DNA from 2 places in the Bacillus sp. DJP31 genome. Region 2 is predicted to be linked to the other one. Evidence: predicted binding sites of a transcription regulator. Region 2 holds the regulator's gene; the other holds the start of a gene.
The links. Region 2 encodes LexA, which represses DNA repair genes until DNA is damaged. Its sites were predicted from a motif close to CGAACATATGTTCG; they were not measured.
Positions count from the first base shown of each region.

Region 1 (7,406 bases), on a different contig from region 2:
TGGTTTTCTACGTTCTGCGGGTAGTGGAATAAATCTCTTTCCTGACAGATATTCCCCTGTTAAGGATTTTGGATCATTCATGACTTCTTGGGGTGTGCCCGCTGAAATAATTTCTCCTCCGTGTACACCAGCACCCGGACCTATATCAATTAGATAATCCGCAGCCATCATCGTATCCTCATCATGTTCAACGACGATTAAGGTGTTTCCAATGTCTCGCATACTGTGTAGGGTATGGATCAGTCTGTCATTGTCTCGTTGATGAAGTCCAATTGAAGGCTCATCTAATATGTATAAGACCCCTGTTAAACGAGAACCAATTTGCGTTGCTAAACGAATTCGTTGGGCTTCCCCACCTGAAAGTGTACCCGCTGCTCGGCTCATGGATAAGTAATCTAATCCAACATTAATCAAGAAGCCAAGACGTTCCCGAATCTCGCTGATGATCATTTGAGCTATTTTCGCTTCTTTTTCAGATAAATTTAAGTTGGTAATATAATTGTAGGCTTCGGTAACCGAATAGTTGGTGACATGACCCACATGGTGCCCATCAATAAAAACAGCTAAGCTTTCCTTTTTTAGACGATGACCTTCGCAGGTAGGACAAGGCTGCTGTGCCATATACTTTTCCATCTGTTCTCGTATATAGTCAGAGCTCGTATCACGATAACGCCGTTCAACGTTTGCGATAATTCCTTCAAATTCAACATTATTTTCACGGATTTGTCCAAAATCATTTTCATAGCGGAAGTAAATTTCTTCTCCGTTGCTACCATACATGATCCGATCCATTAAATGTTTCGGGATATCCTTTACTGGAATGTCCATATCAATTCCGTAATGATTACAAATGGACTCTAGCAGCTGAGGATAATATTGAGAGCTTGTGGGCTGCCAAGGTGCGATCGCGTGCTTCTTTAAAGAAACATCCCAATCTGGAATAACAAGCTCAAGGTCAACTTCAAGCTTGGATCCAAGTCCATCACAGCCTTGGCAAGCACCGAACGGGCTATTAAAGGAAAACATTCTTGGCTCTAGTTCACCAATCGAGAACCCGCAATGTGGACAAGCATGATGCTCACTGAAAAGAAGCTCTTCTCCTTTATCCATTTCATGGACCATAACTTTTCCATCACCTAATCGAAGGGCTGTTTCAATAGAATCAGACAGACGGGCAGAAATTCCATCCTTCACAACGATTCGGTCCACAACCACCTCGATTGAATGCTTCTTGTTTTTTTCTAACTCAATGTCGTCGGCAATTTCTAGCATTTCTCCGTCAACACGAACACGAACAAAGCCTTGCTTTTTAATATCTTCTAAGACCTTTACGTGTGTTCCCTTTCGACCACTCACCATCGGGGCTAATATTTGAAGCTTTGTCCTCTCAGGGTATTCAAGGATTCGGTCCACCATTTGTTGGATTGTTTGAGAAGTAATTTCGACACCATGCAAGGGGCAAATGGGTCTTCCAACACGCGCAAATAGTAGACGCAGATAATCGTAAATTTCCGTAACAGTTCCGACAGTCGATCTAGGATTACGACTGGTTGTTTTTTGGTCAATTGAAATAGCAGGTGATAAGCCTTCAATTGCATCTACATCAGGCTTGTCCATTTGACCTAGAAATTGTCTTGCGTAGGCGGATAACGATTCCACGTAACGTCGTTGCCCTTCCGCATAAATGGTATCGAACGCTAATGAAGATTTCCCAGAACCAGATAAACCTGTGATGACCACAAGCTTATCTCTCGGAATGGTGACATCTATGTTTTTTAAATTGTGAGCTCTGGCTCCCTTTACTACAATCTTATCCATTGCCATTTGTTATTTTCCTTCCGCTTTCAGTTCTAATAGAAGATCACGTAGCTCGGCTGCTCTCTCAAAATCAAGGGCCTTAGCCGCTTCCTTCATTTCTATCTCTAGGCTAGCAAACAGTTTCTTTCTTTCTGTCTTTGAGAGCTTCGCGAATGAAGGTTTTACATCATACTCTTCCTCTGACTCGGCCGCGACAGTCGCTCGAATAATATCACGTATTTTCTTTTGAATGGTTGTTGGTGTGATCCCATGCTCTTGATTGTAAGCAGCCTGAATCTCACGACGTTCCCTTGTTACATTGATGGCAATTTCCATCGAGTTCGTAATCTTATCGGCATACATAATGACATGACCATTTGAATTTCGGGCGGCACGTCCTGTTGTCTGAATTAAGGAACGCTCTGAACGTAAGAATCCCTCTTTGTCCGCATCAAGAATAGCTACGAGTGAAACCTCTGGGAGATCTAGACCCTCTCTCAAAAGGTTGATTCCGATTAATACATCATACTTTCCTAATCGTAAATCTCTAATAATTTCGATTCGTTCCAACGTCTTAATTTCCGAATGGAGGTAATTAACCTTAATCCCTAGTTCCTTCAGGTAATTTGTTAAGTCCTCTGACATTCTCTTCGTTAACGTCGTGATGAGAACTCGTTCATTCCGTTCAACACGAAGATGTATTTCTCCAAGCAAGTCATCTATTTGCCCTTTAATTGGGCGGATCTCAATTGTTGGGTCGAGCAATCCAGTCGGACGGATAATCTGATGAACCATTTCAGGAGTATGCTCGATCTCAAAAGGACCCGGTGTTGCAGATACAAAGACTATTTGATTAATATGCTTTTCAAATTCATCAAAGGTTAACGGACGATTATCTAAGGCAGATGGTAAACGGAAGCCATGTTCAACGAGTACTGATTTTCGAGCCTTATCTCCGTTAAACATTCCTCGAATTTGAGGAAGAGTGACATGTGATTCATCCACCACAATGAGAAAATCCCTTGGAAAGAAATCAATGAGTGTATAGGGTGTTGAGCCTGATGGACGAAGCGTTAAGTGCCTTGAATAGTTCTCGATCCCCGAGCAAAAACCTACTTCTCTCATCATTTCTAAGTCATAACGAGTACGTTGCTCTAACCTTTGTGCTTCCAGTAACTTATTGTTCTCACGCATTTCTGCAAGTGTTACTTCTAATTCTGCCTCTATATTCTCAATCGCTACTTTCATCTTTTCTTCCCTCGTAACGAAGTGGGAGCGCGGGAAGATTGCCACATGCTCGCGGTCTGCAAGAATCTCTCCAGTTAAGGCATTCACTTCTCGAATTCGGTCGATCTCATCGCCGAAAAACTCAATACGAATACAGTGTTCGTCTCTTGATGCTGGAAAAATTTCCACGACATCACCACGAACACGGAACGTTCCACGTGCGAAATCAATGTCGTTCCTTGTGTATTGTATATCAATTAGATTGTGTAGTAATTGGTTCCGTTCCTTCTCCATACCCGTTCTAAGTGACAAAACGAGCTCTCGGTATTCTTCAGGAGAACCTAATCCATAAATACATGACACACTGGCAATGATAATAACATCATTTCGTTCAATTAAAGCTGATGTGGCCGAGTGTCGTAGCTTATCAATCTCGTCATTTATGGATGAATCCTTTTCAATAAATGTGTCTGTTTGTGGGACATAGGCTTCCGGTTGAAAATAATCGTAATAACTAACGAAGTATTCAACAGAATTATTTGGAAAGAATTCTTTAAATTCGCTATAGAGCTGGCCTGCTAGTGTTTTATTATGAGCAATGACCAAAGTTGGCTTATTAATTTCTTTTATGACATTTGAAATCGTAAATGTCTTTCCTGTTCCAGTTGCCCCGAGTAGCGTCTGGTATCTTTCATTATTATGAATTCCTTCAACAATCCTTTGTATCGCCTTTGGCTGATCTCCTTGTGGAGAATAGCCTGAGACTAATTCGAACTGATTTTCCAAACGGAAGCCTCCTGTCAATAAATAATATCTGTATCCTATTGTATCAATTAGTTTATAAAGAAATCAAGAAATATGCGAACGAATATTCGATTGTTTTTTCTGAACTTTTTGCTAGTTTAGTCGTAGCCTAGAGTTGTGATGTTTTTTACCGAACAAAAAAAGTCCACCCTATAAGGATAGACCTAAAACTTGTTATTTATGATAATTGAAACCATTGTTCTTCCTTATTTTAGCGAATGCAAAGATAGCAAGAATTTCGAAGAAGAATAACGACACAAAAATGGTCAATAAATTGGAATGAGGACGGCTAGAACTCTCTTCTCCAGCAAATCCCATTCCATCGTGAATCCATATATTATCCATCTCGTTCGTTTTCTTTTCTTCATTTTGAGGCTCTTCTACTGTTATTGTTTTCTCCACAGGTTTCTCTACCTTGGGTACCATGCTCGGATCAAAGTTCTCAAAACCATAATCAAATAATGCCATCGTGTCTTCATATTGTCCGTTTTTAGTAGTAGAATTTAACGTGACAGCTATGAGTTTCGTTTCTCCTCTTTGAGCCGCAGTCACAAGGGTAAAACCTGATTGATTGACAAATCCATTTTTCCCTCCGATAATTCCATCATAGGGAATTTCTCGCAATAGTCTATGATGGTTATAAAGCGTGGTATCCCAACTCTCACCTTTCCACGGCAGGGATTGCGTACTAATGATTCCAGTAAAAACCTCATTATTTAGGGCATATTTCGTTATTTTAGCCATATCAAGGGCTGTTGTATAATGGTTTTCATCGAAAAGTCCATGTGGATTTTTAAAGGAAGTATTCGTCACACCTACTTTTTCTTTTACAAATGAATTCATTCTGTCTGCAAACCCTTCAACAGAACCATCCATATGCTCGGCAATGGCTACTCCTGCATCATTTCCGGAATTAATCAGCAGTCCCTGTAGAAGCTTGATTAAAGGAACGACTTCGCCTTCTTCCAAATAAACCCTCGTTCCATCTACATTGCGGGCATTTTCACTTACCACGACAAGGTCCTCTGGATTTCCTTCTTCCAAAGCGACAATCGCCGTCACGATCTTCGTAATACTTGCTGGATACATTTTATGTTCACTATTCTTTTCATATATTACAAAGCCACTCTTGGCATCTATTACTATCGCACTCTCACTAGCAAGGTTTATATTCGTTTTTTCTTCTGCAGAAGCAGATGAAGTCCAACTGAATTGGAATAATAGGATGACTAAAATAATCATTTTGATATTCTTCATAGTACCCTCCAGCTTCATTTCAATACACATACGATACCATATATTCGAATGAAGGAGAGTGTTTCTGACTGTAAATGATACGTTGTAATTTTTGACAAATAGTAATAATACTAACCTACTTACAGCTTCTTTCCTATTAAACTATGAAGTGACATCCCAATAACGACTAGAACCATTCCAACCAGAGACACAATTGAAGGCAAGGGAATCGATAGAAAAAACATCTCTCCAACCATTGCAAAAATAAGTTGTGTCGATTGAGTCGACTCAACTGCTGCTAGCTTTCCGTTATCATCTTTCACCAACTCGGTTGCGTAAAAGAAAAGCAAGGTGGCGATTACTCCAGAAGAAATCGCTATAACCAAGGACTGTACCAATTGGTCAGTGCTTGGTGCTCCGACCGTTATCTGTCCGATAGTTGCCAATACAATCCATATTGGCAACGAAGCTAGTGTCATCCCTAGCACCCGCTGAAATGTATCAAGCTTTCCCGTGTACAACACCATCATTTTTCGATTTCCAAGTGGATAAGCGAAGGCTGCTAGTATGACTGGCAGTACCCCCGTTAGAAAAAGCTGAAGAGACAATCCACCCTCTGCATTCTCCAATTGGATAATTAAAATACCAAATAGAATAATAAAAGAGAACAGTAAGCTTTTAAAAGGAATACGACTGCGATTACCATCAGCCCCGAGAAAAAGAGGAGTTAATAGAATACCGGCAATAATTGTAAACTGCCAAGTTCCCGCTATAAGCCAGCCGGGTCCCGATGCTGCAGCGTAGGTGATGGGCCCGTAAAACAAACCGAATCCCACAAAGCTCCAAAGTAACCAGGGTAATGGCTTTTTCAACATTTCCTTTAAAAGTTCCAAAAGATTTCCTCGCATGAATACGATGAGAACTAGAAATGGTACCATGAAAAAATAACGAAGCGAAGAGCTCCAAAGCCAGCTTCCGCCTGAAAGCTCCATTGACCGATTTAATATAAATGTAATAGCGAAAAAAACAGAAGATAAAATACCAATCAGAATTGCTTTCATAAGAGACTCTCCTTTAAGATGACAGATCTATATCTTCCATTATATGAATTTAATTGGGATGTAATATATTGAAGATGAACTTTAGGGGAGTTAAAACCACACTCTGTCCTCTTTTTGTTATTTGATTTTAGGTGAGACTAGGCACTTTAATCTGAGCATGATAGGTTTAAGAAACAAGATAAAAAAACAAAGGCCCACGCGAAATACCATCGCATAAAGCCTTTTTAACTCTTACTATCCTAAATTACTTAATCCATACATTTCCGGAAACATACTAAGCTGTTGTACCTCTCTAATACGCTTTGGCAATGGAGGATGAGTTGACAAAATGTGACTTAACCAAACGAAGAATCCATTCTCTCTACTAGCTGAATCTAAATAGTCTGTTGTATCCACTTTAGTAAATAGAATCCTTCCAACCGCTAGAATTTTTAGTGCATTGATCGCGGCACAAGAATTATTTATATGAGCAGTTGCGATTCGATCACATGTATACTCACAAGCTCTTGAATACGCATTTCCTAAAAATGGAATCCAAAGTGCAGGTAAGATTAATAGATTTTTGGTAATATGATTCCTCTGGATGTGTGCCAATTCATGTGCTATAACAAAATCTAATTCAGCATCATGTCCATCTTCGACAATTTCTACAAAATCAGAGTACAAAATAATGAAATTACGTCCAAAGAATCGAGTAGCAAATGCATTCAGCACACCACCCTCTTGAATGATGTAAATGCTAGGAAGCTCGTATACTCCCATACCTTCAGCAATTACCTTCGCTCTTTTATAGATCTTAGGAAATTGCTTCTCTGTAAGCTTCACTCCGTTATTTTGAATATGACCAATTGAAAGCCCGTGGATAAATAGAGTAAAAACAACTCCGGCCACTATGTAAAAAATACCAATAACTGAAAGTATTAGTCCGATGTAACTAAAAATACTAATCACTAAACAAAGTGTATAATAACCCTTTTCATTGTCATGTATTAAACGTGGATTCATCCAATCACCCTATTTTTCTAAGCTAGCTGCAGCTTCATTATTTCTTGCATTATTCATCAACTTAAGTTCACGTATAATCTGAATTTCAGTATCTGAATTCTTCTTATTAATCATTCCCATGATTAAGAAAATGTCGATGAATGTCCAAACTCCCAGTCCACCCAAAGTCAATGTCATCGCAACCCCAGATCCAATTCTACCTAAATAATAGCGATGTGCACCAAAGCCGCCTAAAAAGAACCATAATAACCATGTAGTTGCTGTAGATTTTTTACG
Region 1 is NZ_JBMERO010000012.1:125,444-132,849, forward strand. Features, by position in the region: gene uvrA (excinuclease ABC subunit UvrA) at 1-1,824, opposite strand, end outside; gene uvrB (excinuclease ABC subunit UvrB) at 1,828-3,810, opposite strand; gene ACOI1C_RS13090 (D-alanyl-D-alanine carboxypeptidase family protein) at 4,003-5,085, opposite strand; gene ACOI1C_RS13095 (multidrug resistance efflux transporter family protein) at 5,205-6,125, opposite strand; gene ACOI1C_RS13100 (M48 family metallopeptidase) at 6,360-7,130, opposite strand; gene ACOI1C_RS13105 (TM2 domain-containing protein) at 7,140-7,406, opposite strand, start outside.
Region 1: the regulator LexA is predicted to act here: its motif matches at 3,886-3,899, upstream of uvrB (excinuclease ABC subunit UvrB).

Region 2 (7,406 bases):
ATCTCATTTTGAATAAATTGATTTATATGGAGAACTGGTATTGGTTTTGTGACATAGTTTACTTGTTTATTTAAAATGGGTCTTAACTCACCAATTGCAGAAGTATATTCTTCAAATAGATGATAAAACATTTTTTCTCGACCAAAATAATGGTGAGCAAACTCTTCTTCAATCCAGTAAATGGTATACTCTCTCATTTGTCTTCCCCCTATTTAAAACAAGCCTAAACTTTAATAAGTATCCATCATTATATCAGATGAATACTGAAAATTATGTCTATTCTTGTTACTAGGAGTGACTATTTTTGTCGAAAAAGTCCCTTATCCAATCGATAAGAGACTTTAAGGTAATTAATTGTTAAGTAAAGCTTTTGTGCGAGCAACAACGTTATCAACTGAGAAACCATATTCTTTCATGACAATTTCTCCTGGAGCTGATGCACCAAATGTATGAATTCCGATAACATCACCTTCGTCCCCTGTATAACGTTCCCATCCAAGAGGGGATGCCATCTCAATACCAATACGTTTTTTTACATTTTTTGGAATGACGGATTCTTTGTATTGTGCGGATTGTTGTTCAAATCTGTACCATGAAGGCATACTGACGACAGAAACAGCAATACCTTCTTTTTCAAGAACCTTCTGTGCTTCTACAGCTAATTGTACTTCGGACCCTGTGGCTAGCAAAAGTACATCAGGAGTCTCTTTTGCTGAAGGTGAGACAACATATGCCCCCTTTTTAACTCCTTCATACCCAAGCTCTTTAGTAGAATCTTGTGTCAGTAAGTTCTGCCTCGTTAAAATTAATGCAGTAGGAGTACTCGTTGATTCTATCGCAAGCTTCCAAGCAGCAGCAGTCTCATTTCCATCTGCTGGACGAATTACATCTAATCCCGGCATCGCACGTAAAGAAGGTAGCTGTTCAATTGGCTCATGTGTAGGTCCGTCTTCTCCAACGGCGATACTATCATGCGTAAATACGTACGTTACAGGTAATTGCATCAATGCAGCTAATCGAATGGCTGGACGTAAATAATCAGAAAATACGAAGAATGTACCTCCAAAGACCTTCACTCCACCATGAAGTGCCATTCCATTTAACGCTGCACCCATTGCAAACTCACGTACACCAAACCAAATATTTCGTCCACTATAATCTTCATGAGTAAAGTCTGGCGATCCTTTAATCATTGTTTTATTTGACCCTGCTAAGTCTGCGGAGCCTCCAAAGAAGAACGGAACACCTTTAGCAATTGCATTTAAGGTTTCACCAGAAGAAGCACGACTAGCTAAGCTTTTACCTGCCTCGTAAACCGGAATATCTTTGTCCCATCCATCAGGAAGTTCACCGTGAATTGCTGACTTAAGCTCGGAAGCGAGACTAGGGTGAGTTTGTTCATATCTAATAAATAATTGATTCCACTCTTCTTCTGTTTTCAACCCTTTTTTTACAACTGTTTCATTAAAATGTTCGTAAACTTCTTTTGGGACATGGAAATCCTCTGTAAACGTCCACTTATAGGCTTCTTTCGTTAACTTTGTTTCTTCTGCCCCAAGAGGTTGACCATGAACATCTGATGTACCTGACATATTTGGAGACCCGTATCCTATTGTTGTCTTAACTTCAATTAGCGTCGGACGATCTTTATCATTTTTCGCATCAGCAAGTGCACGATTAAGTTCTTCAAGATCATTTCCATCTTCAACCCGAATAACCTGCCATCCATAAGCCACAAATCGTCCTTGTACACTTTCACTAAAAGCACGATCAAGATCACCATCTAAAGAGATATCATTCGAATCATACAGTACAACAAGCTTTCCTAGACGAAGATGAGCAGCTAATGATGCAGCCTCAGCTGAGACTCCTTCCATTAAATCACCATCTCCACAAATAGAGTATGTATGGTGGTCAACTATTTCAAAGCCCTCTTGATTATACTTTCCGGCCATATGACGTTCTGCCATGGCCATACCAACAGCCATGGCTATCCCTTGTCCTAGTGGTCCAGTTGTGGCATCAACGCCTGGTGTATGTCTATACTCAGGGTGACCTGGAGTCTTACTCCCCCACTGTCGGAAGTTTTTTATATCATCTATGGACAAATCATATCCAGAAATGTGCAATAAGCTATAAAGTAGCATAGATCCATGACCAGCCGATAATACAAAGCGATCTCGATTAAACCATTCATGGTTTTTGGGGTTATGATTCATGAATTTCGTCCATAGTGTGTATGCCATTGGAGCAGCACCCATTGGCATTCCAGGATGGCCTGAATTTGCTCTATCAATTGCATCAATTGAAAGTGTTCTTATTGCATCAACAGATAATTTAGCGATATTTTCCATTTAATGTATCAACCTTTCTTTTTTAAAGTATATAAGTGTAATTTATTGAATTATGTATAAACTAGCTTAACTTGTAACGATTATTTAGACAACTAGAATCCGTAAGTCTAATGTAATTTTTTCCTTTGATCTTTACTCTGTCTCAACTTTTTTGGAGTCACATCATTTCCATTTGGGTCAACAACTTTTATAGCATGTAAATGCTCAACCATCTGTCCTCGAAAGGTTTTAATATATTCTACTCTAAGCAGTTTTTGTTCGCTCTTTTCTTCTTCAGTTAATCCAATTTCTTTTGCTTTTTTTGAAAGATGATTAATTCTTGCCATTTTTTCCTGTGATAACATCGTTAGTATACTCCTTTGCTACTGACTTAAACATAATCGTATAATACAAGAAGAACCTGCTTGTATCAAGCAGGTTACTCTAATTCCTTCATATATTCTTTATAACGCCTATGTATAGTAGCCTTTGAAGTAAGGTAACCAAGACCTTTTAATGTTACAGCAATCTCAGAGAATGTTAAATCATTTGCTCTAAGTCTTATTATTTCCTCTACGGGTAAATCTAACTTCCCCCTTCCAGGGCCTCCTTTGTGATTTGTAAAGTTATTGGAAGGTGTATACCCATGATCCATCGCTCGTTTCACGCCTCGCTTAATTTTAAGATTTTGTATGGTCCGTTGAAACTCCTCAACTACAGATACAATATTTAATACCATTGAATCCCCTGCAGATAATTCTATTTCACCATCGTTAATAGCAGTGTACACTTTAATATTCTCTTTAAAAAAAAGGTGGAATAGAGCAAGCTTTGCATTTCCACGACCGAGTCTAGTTTCATCTTGGATGAGTAGTACATTTATATCCTTTACTTTAATTAGCTCCATTATTTCTAAAATTCCGTCCCGGTCAACATCGTAACCACTTGCCTTTTCTTTTATGGAACGAATAATTAGAAAGTTGTTTTTAGCTGCTGATTTTATGAGCTCTTCTTCTTGTCTGTTTAATGAAGATTCTTGTGATTCTTTAGTGGTACTAACTCTAGAGTAGATTACGGCATTCATTCTATTATAATTCTCCATCTGCAACTAAAATCATAGAATCTTCTATGTTATGTTTCTTTACCGGTATCTTGATCTTTAATCCTGCCTTCACTTCGTCAGCATTGATTCTATTTTCATATTCAACCCAGTGAATGAATTGTGCATATGTTAAGGAATGCTGCGATGCGTATTTTTCTGCCAAATCCCAGATTGTGTCATTTGTTGAAACCTCAATTTGTACATATTGATCATTTTTTGCATCACCTGATAAATAAGCAAAGAAAAACACAACTAGAATTGAAAGAATAAATGCTATGTAAAAAGATAGATTCATAAGTTTGATTTTCATTAATAACCCTCCGCACTAGAATATTTGTTCGCCTTTAGTATAATGATATTACGAACAAGTGTTTTAGTCAAGTGGTTTTTTCGAACTTATGTTTGTGTATTTTTTTGGTACATGTTATAATGAATGTAATAATATGGAGACAAAGAGGTGTTTACTAATGATGAAGAAACTATCAAAACGTCAGCATGATATCCTAGAGTTTATTAAAAAGGAAGTAAAACTAAAAGGTTATCCACCTTCCGTTCGTGAAATTGGTGAAGCGGTAGGATTAGCTTCAAGTTCAACTGTTCACGGTCATTTAGCAAGATTAGAGAGTAAAGGTTTAATAAGACGTGATCCTACTAAACCAAGAGCTATTGAAATATTGGATCAGGGGGTTGTTCAGCCTTCTTATAGCGGTTCAATTATTAATGTTCCAATCGTAGGAAAAGTAACCGCTGGTCAGCCAATTACTGCCATTGAAAACGTAGACGACTATTTCCCTATTCCTGATCGTTACGTTTCACCAGATGATAATGTATTCATGCTTGAGATAATGGGAGATAGCATGATAGAAGCAGGCATCTTCGATGGAGACCTTGTTCTTGTTCGCCAGCAAAGCACTGCAAACAATGGAGACATTGTCGTTGCGATGACTGATGAGGATGAAGCAACGGTTAAGCGATTCTTTAAAGAAAAGGACTATTTCCGCTTACAGCCTGAGAACTCTACGCTTGAGCCGATCATTCTTAAAGAAGTATCAATCCTAGGAAAAGTAATTGGTGTTTACCGGACTCTTCATTAAGGGGTATGACGGTCAGAGAAGCTTCAAGCAGATAGTATATCATATCTATTACCTTAAAAAGTCTTGGCTACCTAGCCTAGACTTTTTTGTTCCCCCTTATCTTACCCTACTTTTAGTGCAGACTCTCTCATTCACTAATACATGTCATGTCACTATTTCCAACTAACTCCTATTCACTTCTACAATTCTCATATGTTACTATAAACATAGGGAAATTTTACGAAAGTAAGAGACGCAAAGCAACAGACCTAAAGCATATTGCCATGGTAGCCGAGCTGCACTTTGTTAGTAGAGTTGTAAATATCCCTTTCCTAATTTGCCTATAACATTAGTGAAAGGAATCAAAATGAATAAAACCGTACTTATTGCAGATGATTCCTTGTTTATGAGGACCAGGATTAAAAGTATTTTAGAGCGAAATGGATACGTAATTATATCGGAAGCCTCAAATGGTGAAGAAGCATTTGAAAAATACAAGTTACATCATCCTGACATTCTTCTTTTAGACATTTCGATGCCTAAGATTAATGGCTTACAGGCACTAAAGCAAATTATCCATTATCATTCAGATGCAGTCGTTATTATGTTCTCTGCTTTGGGTCAAAAAACTTTAATTATTGATGCGTTGCAGGCAGGTGCCAAGGATTTTATCGTGAAACCGAATTTCGAACAAATTATTCCTGTGTTAAATAAATTTAATTAAGAGACTATTAGCATCTCAATTTGAGATGCATTTTTTTGTTTCTAATGCGACTCAGTCTATTCCAATCAAATTTAATTATCTAAAATCCATTGCTGTCCAGTTCGAAAATGTCCCCTTATTCATATTCTATAATACCTCGTTAAAAGGTGGTGAGAATATGGGATACAATGGTGGAAATGGAAGTGGCTTTGCTTTGATTGTTGTTTTATTCATCCTTTTAATAATAATTGGAGCTTCTTATGCTGGAGGCGGTTACTAATACGGAACCGGTTCATTTAAACACAGATTAAAGTTAAATATCCGTAATGGCTTATGAAACTCCTGGGAGCACTTGCACCGGTGCTCCTTACACATATATATATATCTTCAGATATAAAATAGCCTTACTACCTAATTCGGTAGTAAGGCTATTTTTTATCTTTATTAATAAATCGACATATACTGTTCGCGTTCCCAAGGGTGAACTTGAGTGCGGAACATATCCCACTCAATCTCTTTTGATTCAATAAAGTGGTCCAATAAATGTGCCCCTAATGCGGATTTGATGATTTCATCCGTTTTTAAGTTTTCAAGAGCATGGAAAAGGGTAGCTGGGAGATCAATAATTCCATTTGCTAGACGCTCTTCTTTATTCATGACATAGATGTTACGATCTATTGCCTTTGGTGGTTGAATCTTGTTTTTAATTCCATCAAGACCGGCAGCAAGTAAAACAGCCATTGCCAAGTAAGGGTTAGCAGCAGGGTCTACACTACGAACCTCAACACGTGTACTTAAGCCACGTGAAGAAGGAATGCGGATTAATGGACTTCTGTTACGAGCAGACCAAGCAACATAACATGGTGCTTCATAGCCAGGAACTAAACGCTTATACGAGTTTACTGTTGGATTAGTAACTGCCGTGAAATTAGGTGCATGCTTTAGAATACCTGCAATAAAGTAACGAGCGTCATCACTTAATTGCAATTCTCCATTCGGGTCAAAGAACGAGTTTACTCCATTTTTAAATAGTGAAACGTTTGCATGCATTCCAGAACCATTTACTCCAAATAGAGGTTTAGGCATGAATGTTGCATGTAATCCGTGCTTACGAGCAATTGTTTTTACTACTAATTTGAACGTTTGTATATCATCACATGCTCTAAGTGCATTTGCATATTTAAAATCAATTTCGTGTTGACCTGGTGCTACTTCATGGTGAGAAGCTTCCACTTCGAAGCCCATTTCTTCAAGTTCTAGTACGATATCACGACGGCAGTTTTCACCTAGATCAGTTGGTGCTAAGTCGAAATAACCACCTGCATCATTTAGTTCTAGAGTTGGTTCACCCTTTTCATCTAATTTAAACAAGAAGAATTCAGGCTCTGGCCCTAAGTTGAAATCTGTATATCCTAGCTCTTCCATTTCTTTAAGCACACGCTTTAGGTTATTACGAGGATCTCCTTCAAATGGAGTACCATCTGGATTATATACGGCACAAATTAATCTAGCCACTTTTCCTTTTTCCGCTGTCCAAGGGAATACAACCCACGTGTCTAAGTCAGGATATAAGTACATATCAGATTCTTCAATTCGGACAAATCCTTCAATAGAAGATCCGTCAAACATCATTTTATTATCTAATGCTTTTTCAAGCTGACTAACAGGTATTTCCACGTTTTTAATGATTCCAAGTAAGTCTGTAAATTGCAAACGAATATACTTTACATTTTCTTCCTTTGTAATACGAAAAATATCATCTCTTGTAAATCTTGTCATATTAATTTCCTCCTCGTTTATGAACCACTATCTCTAATGAAAAAATCTCGACATATCACCTTGTTGCCTCAAGGGTGTACGATTAAATCGTCCAGCCTGAATGAGCTCTGCCTTTAATAGCTTACGAAGTTCCACATCACTTAATTCCTTATGAACAACCTCAACACGAGAATCTTCTTGACTTTCCAGCTGCATCACAACTTGTAGAACCTTTTTAATTCCCGCCATATTGACGCCTTGATCAATCAATTCCTTAATCTCAAGCAGTCTATCAACATCATTAAAGGAATATAATCGACGGTTACCTTCTGTTCTAGCAGGTTGCACTAACCCATGCTCTTCGTAATACCGGATTTGACGAGCAGACAACTCAGTCAAGTTCATAACGATCCCTATTGGGAATAAAGGCATATTAC
Region 2 is NZ_JBMERO010000001.1:152,281-159,686, forward strand. Features, by position in the region: gene sirA (sporulation inhibitor of replication protein SirA) at 1-197, opposite strand, end outside; gene tkt (transketolase) at 351-2,354, opposite strand; gene ACOI1C_RS00830 (DUF896 domain-containing protein) at 2,462-2,698, opposite strand; gene ACOI1C_RS00835 (YneB family resolvase-like protein) at 2,773-3,417, opposite strand; gene yneA (cell division suppressor protein YneA) at 3,422-3,745, opposite strand; gene lexA (transcriptional repressor LexA) at 3,906-4,529, shown strand; cyclic di-GMP riboswitch class I at 4,729-4,812, shown strand; gene ACOI1C_RS00850 (response regulator) at 4,876-5,232, shown strand; gene ACOI1C_RS00855 (YjcZ family sporulation protein) at 5,390-5,491, shown strand; gene glnA (type I glutamate--ammonia ligase) at 5,656-6,990, opposite strand; gene ACOI1C_RS00865 (MerR family transcriptional regulator) at 7,024-7,406, opposite strand, start outside.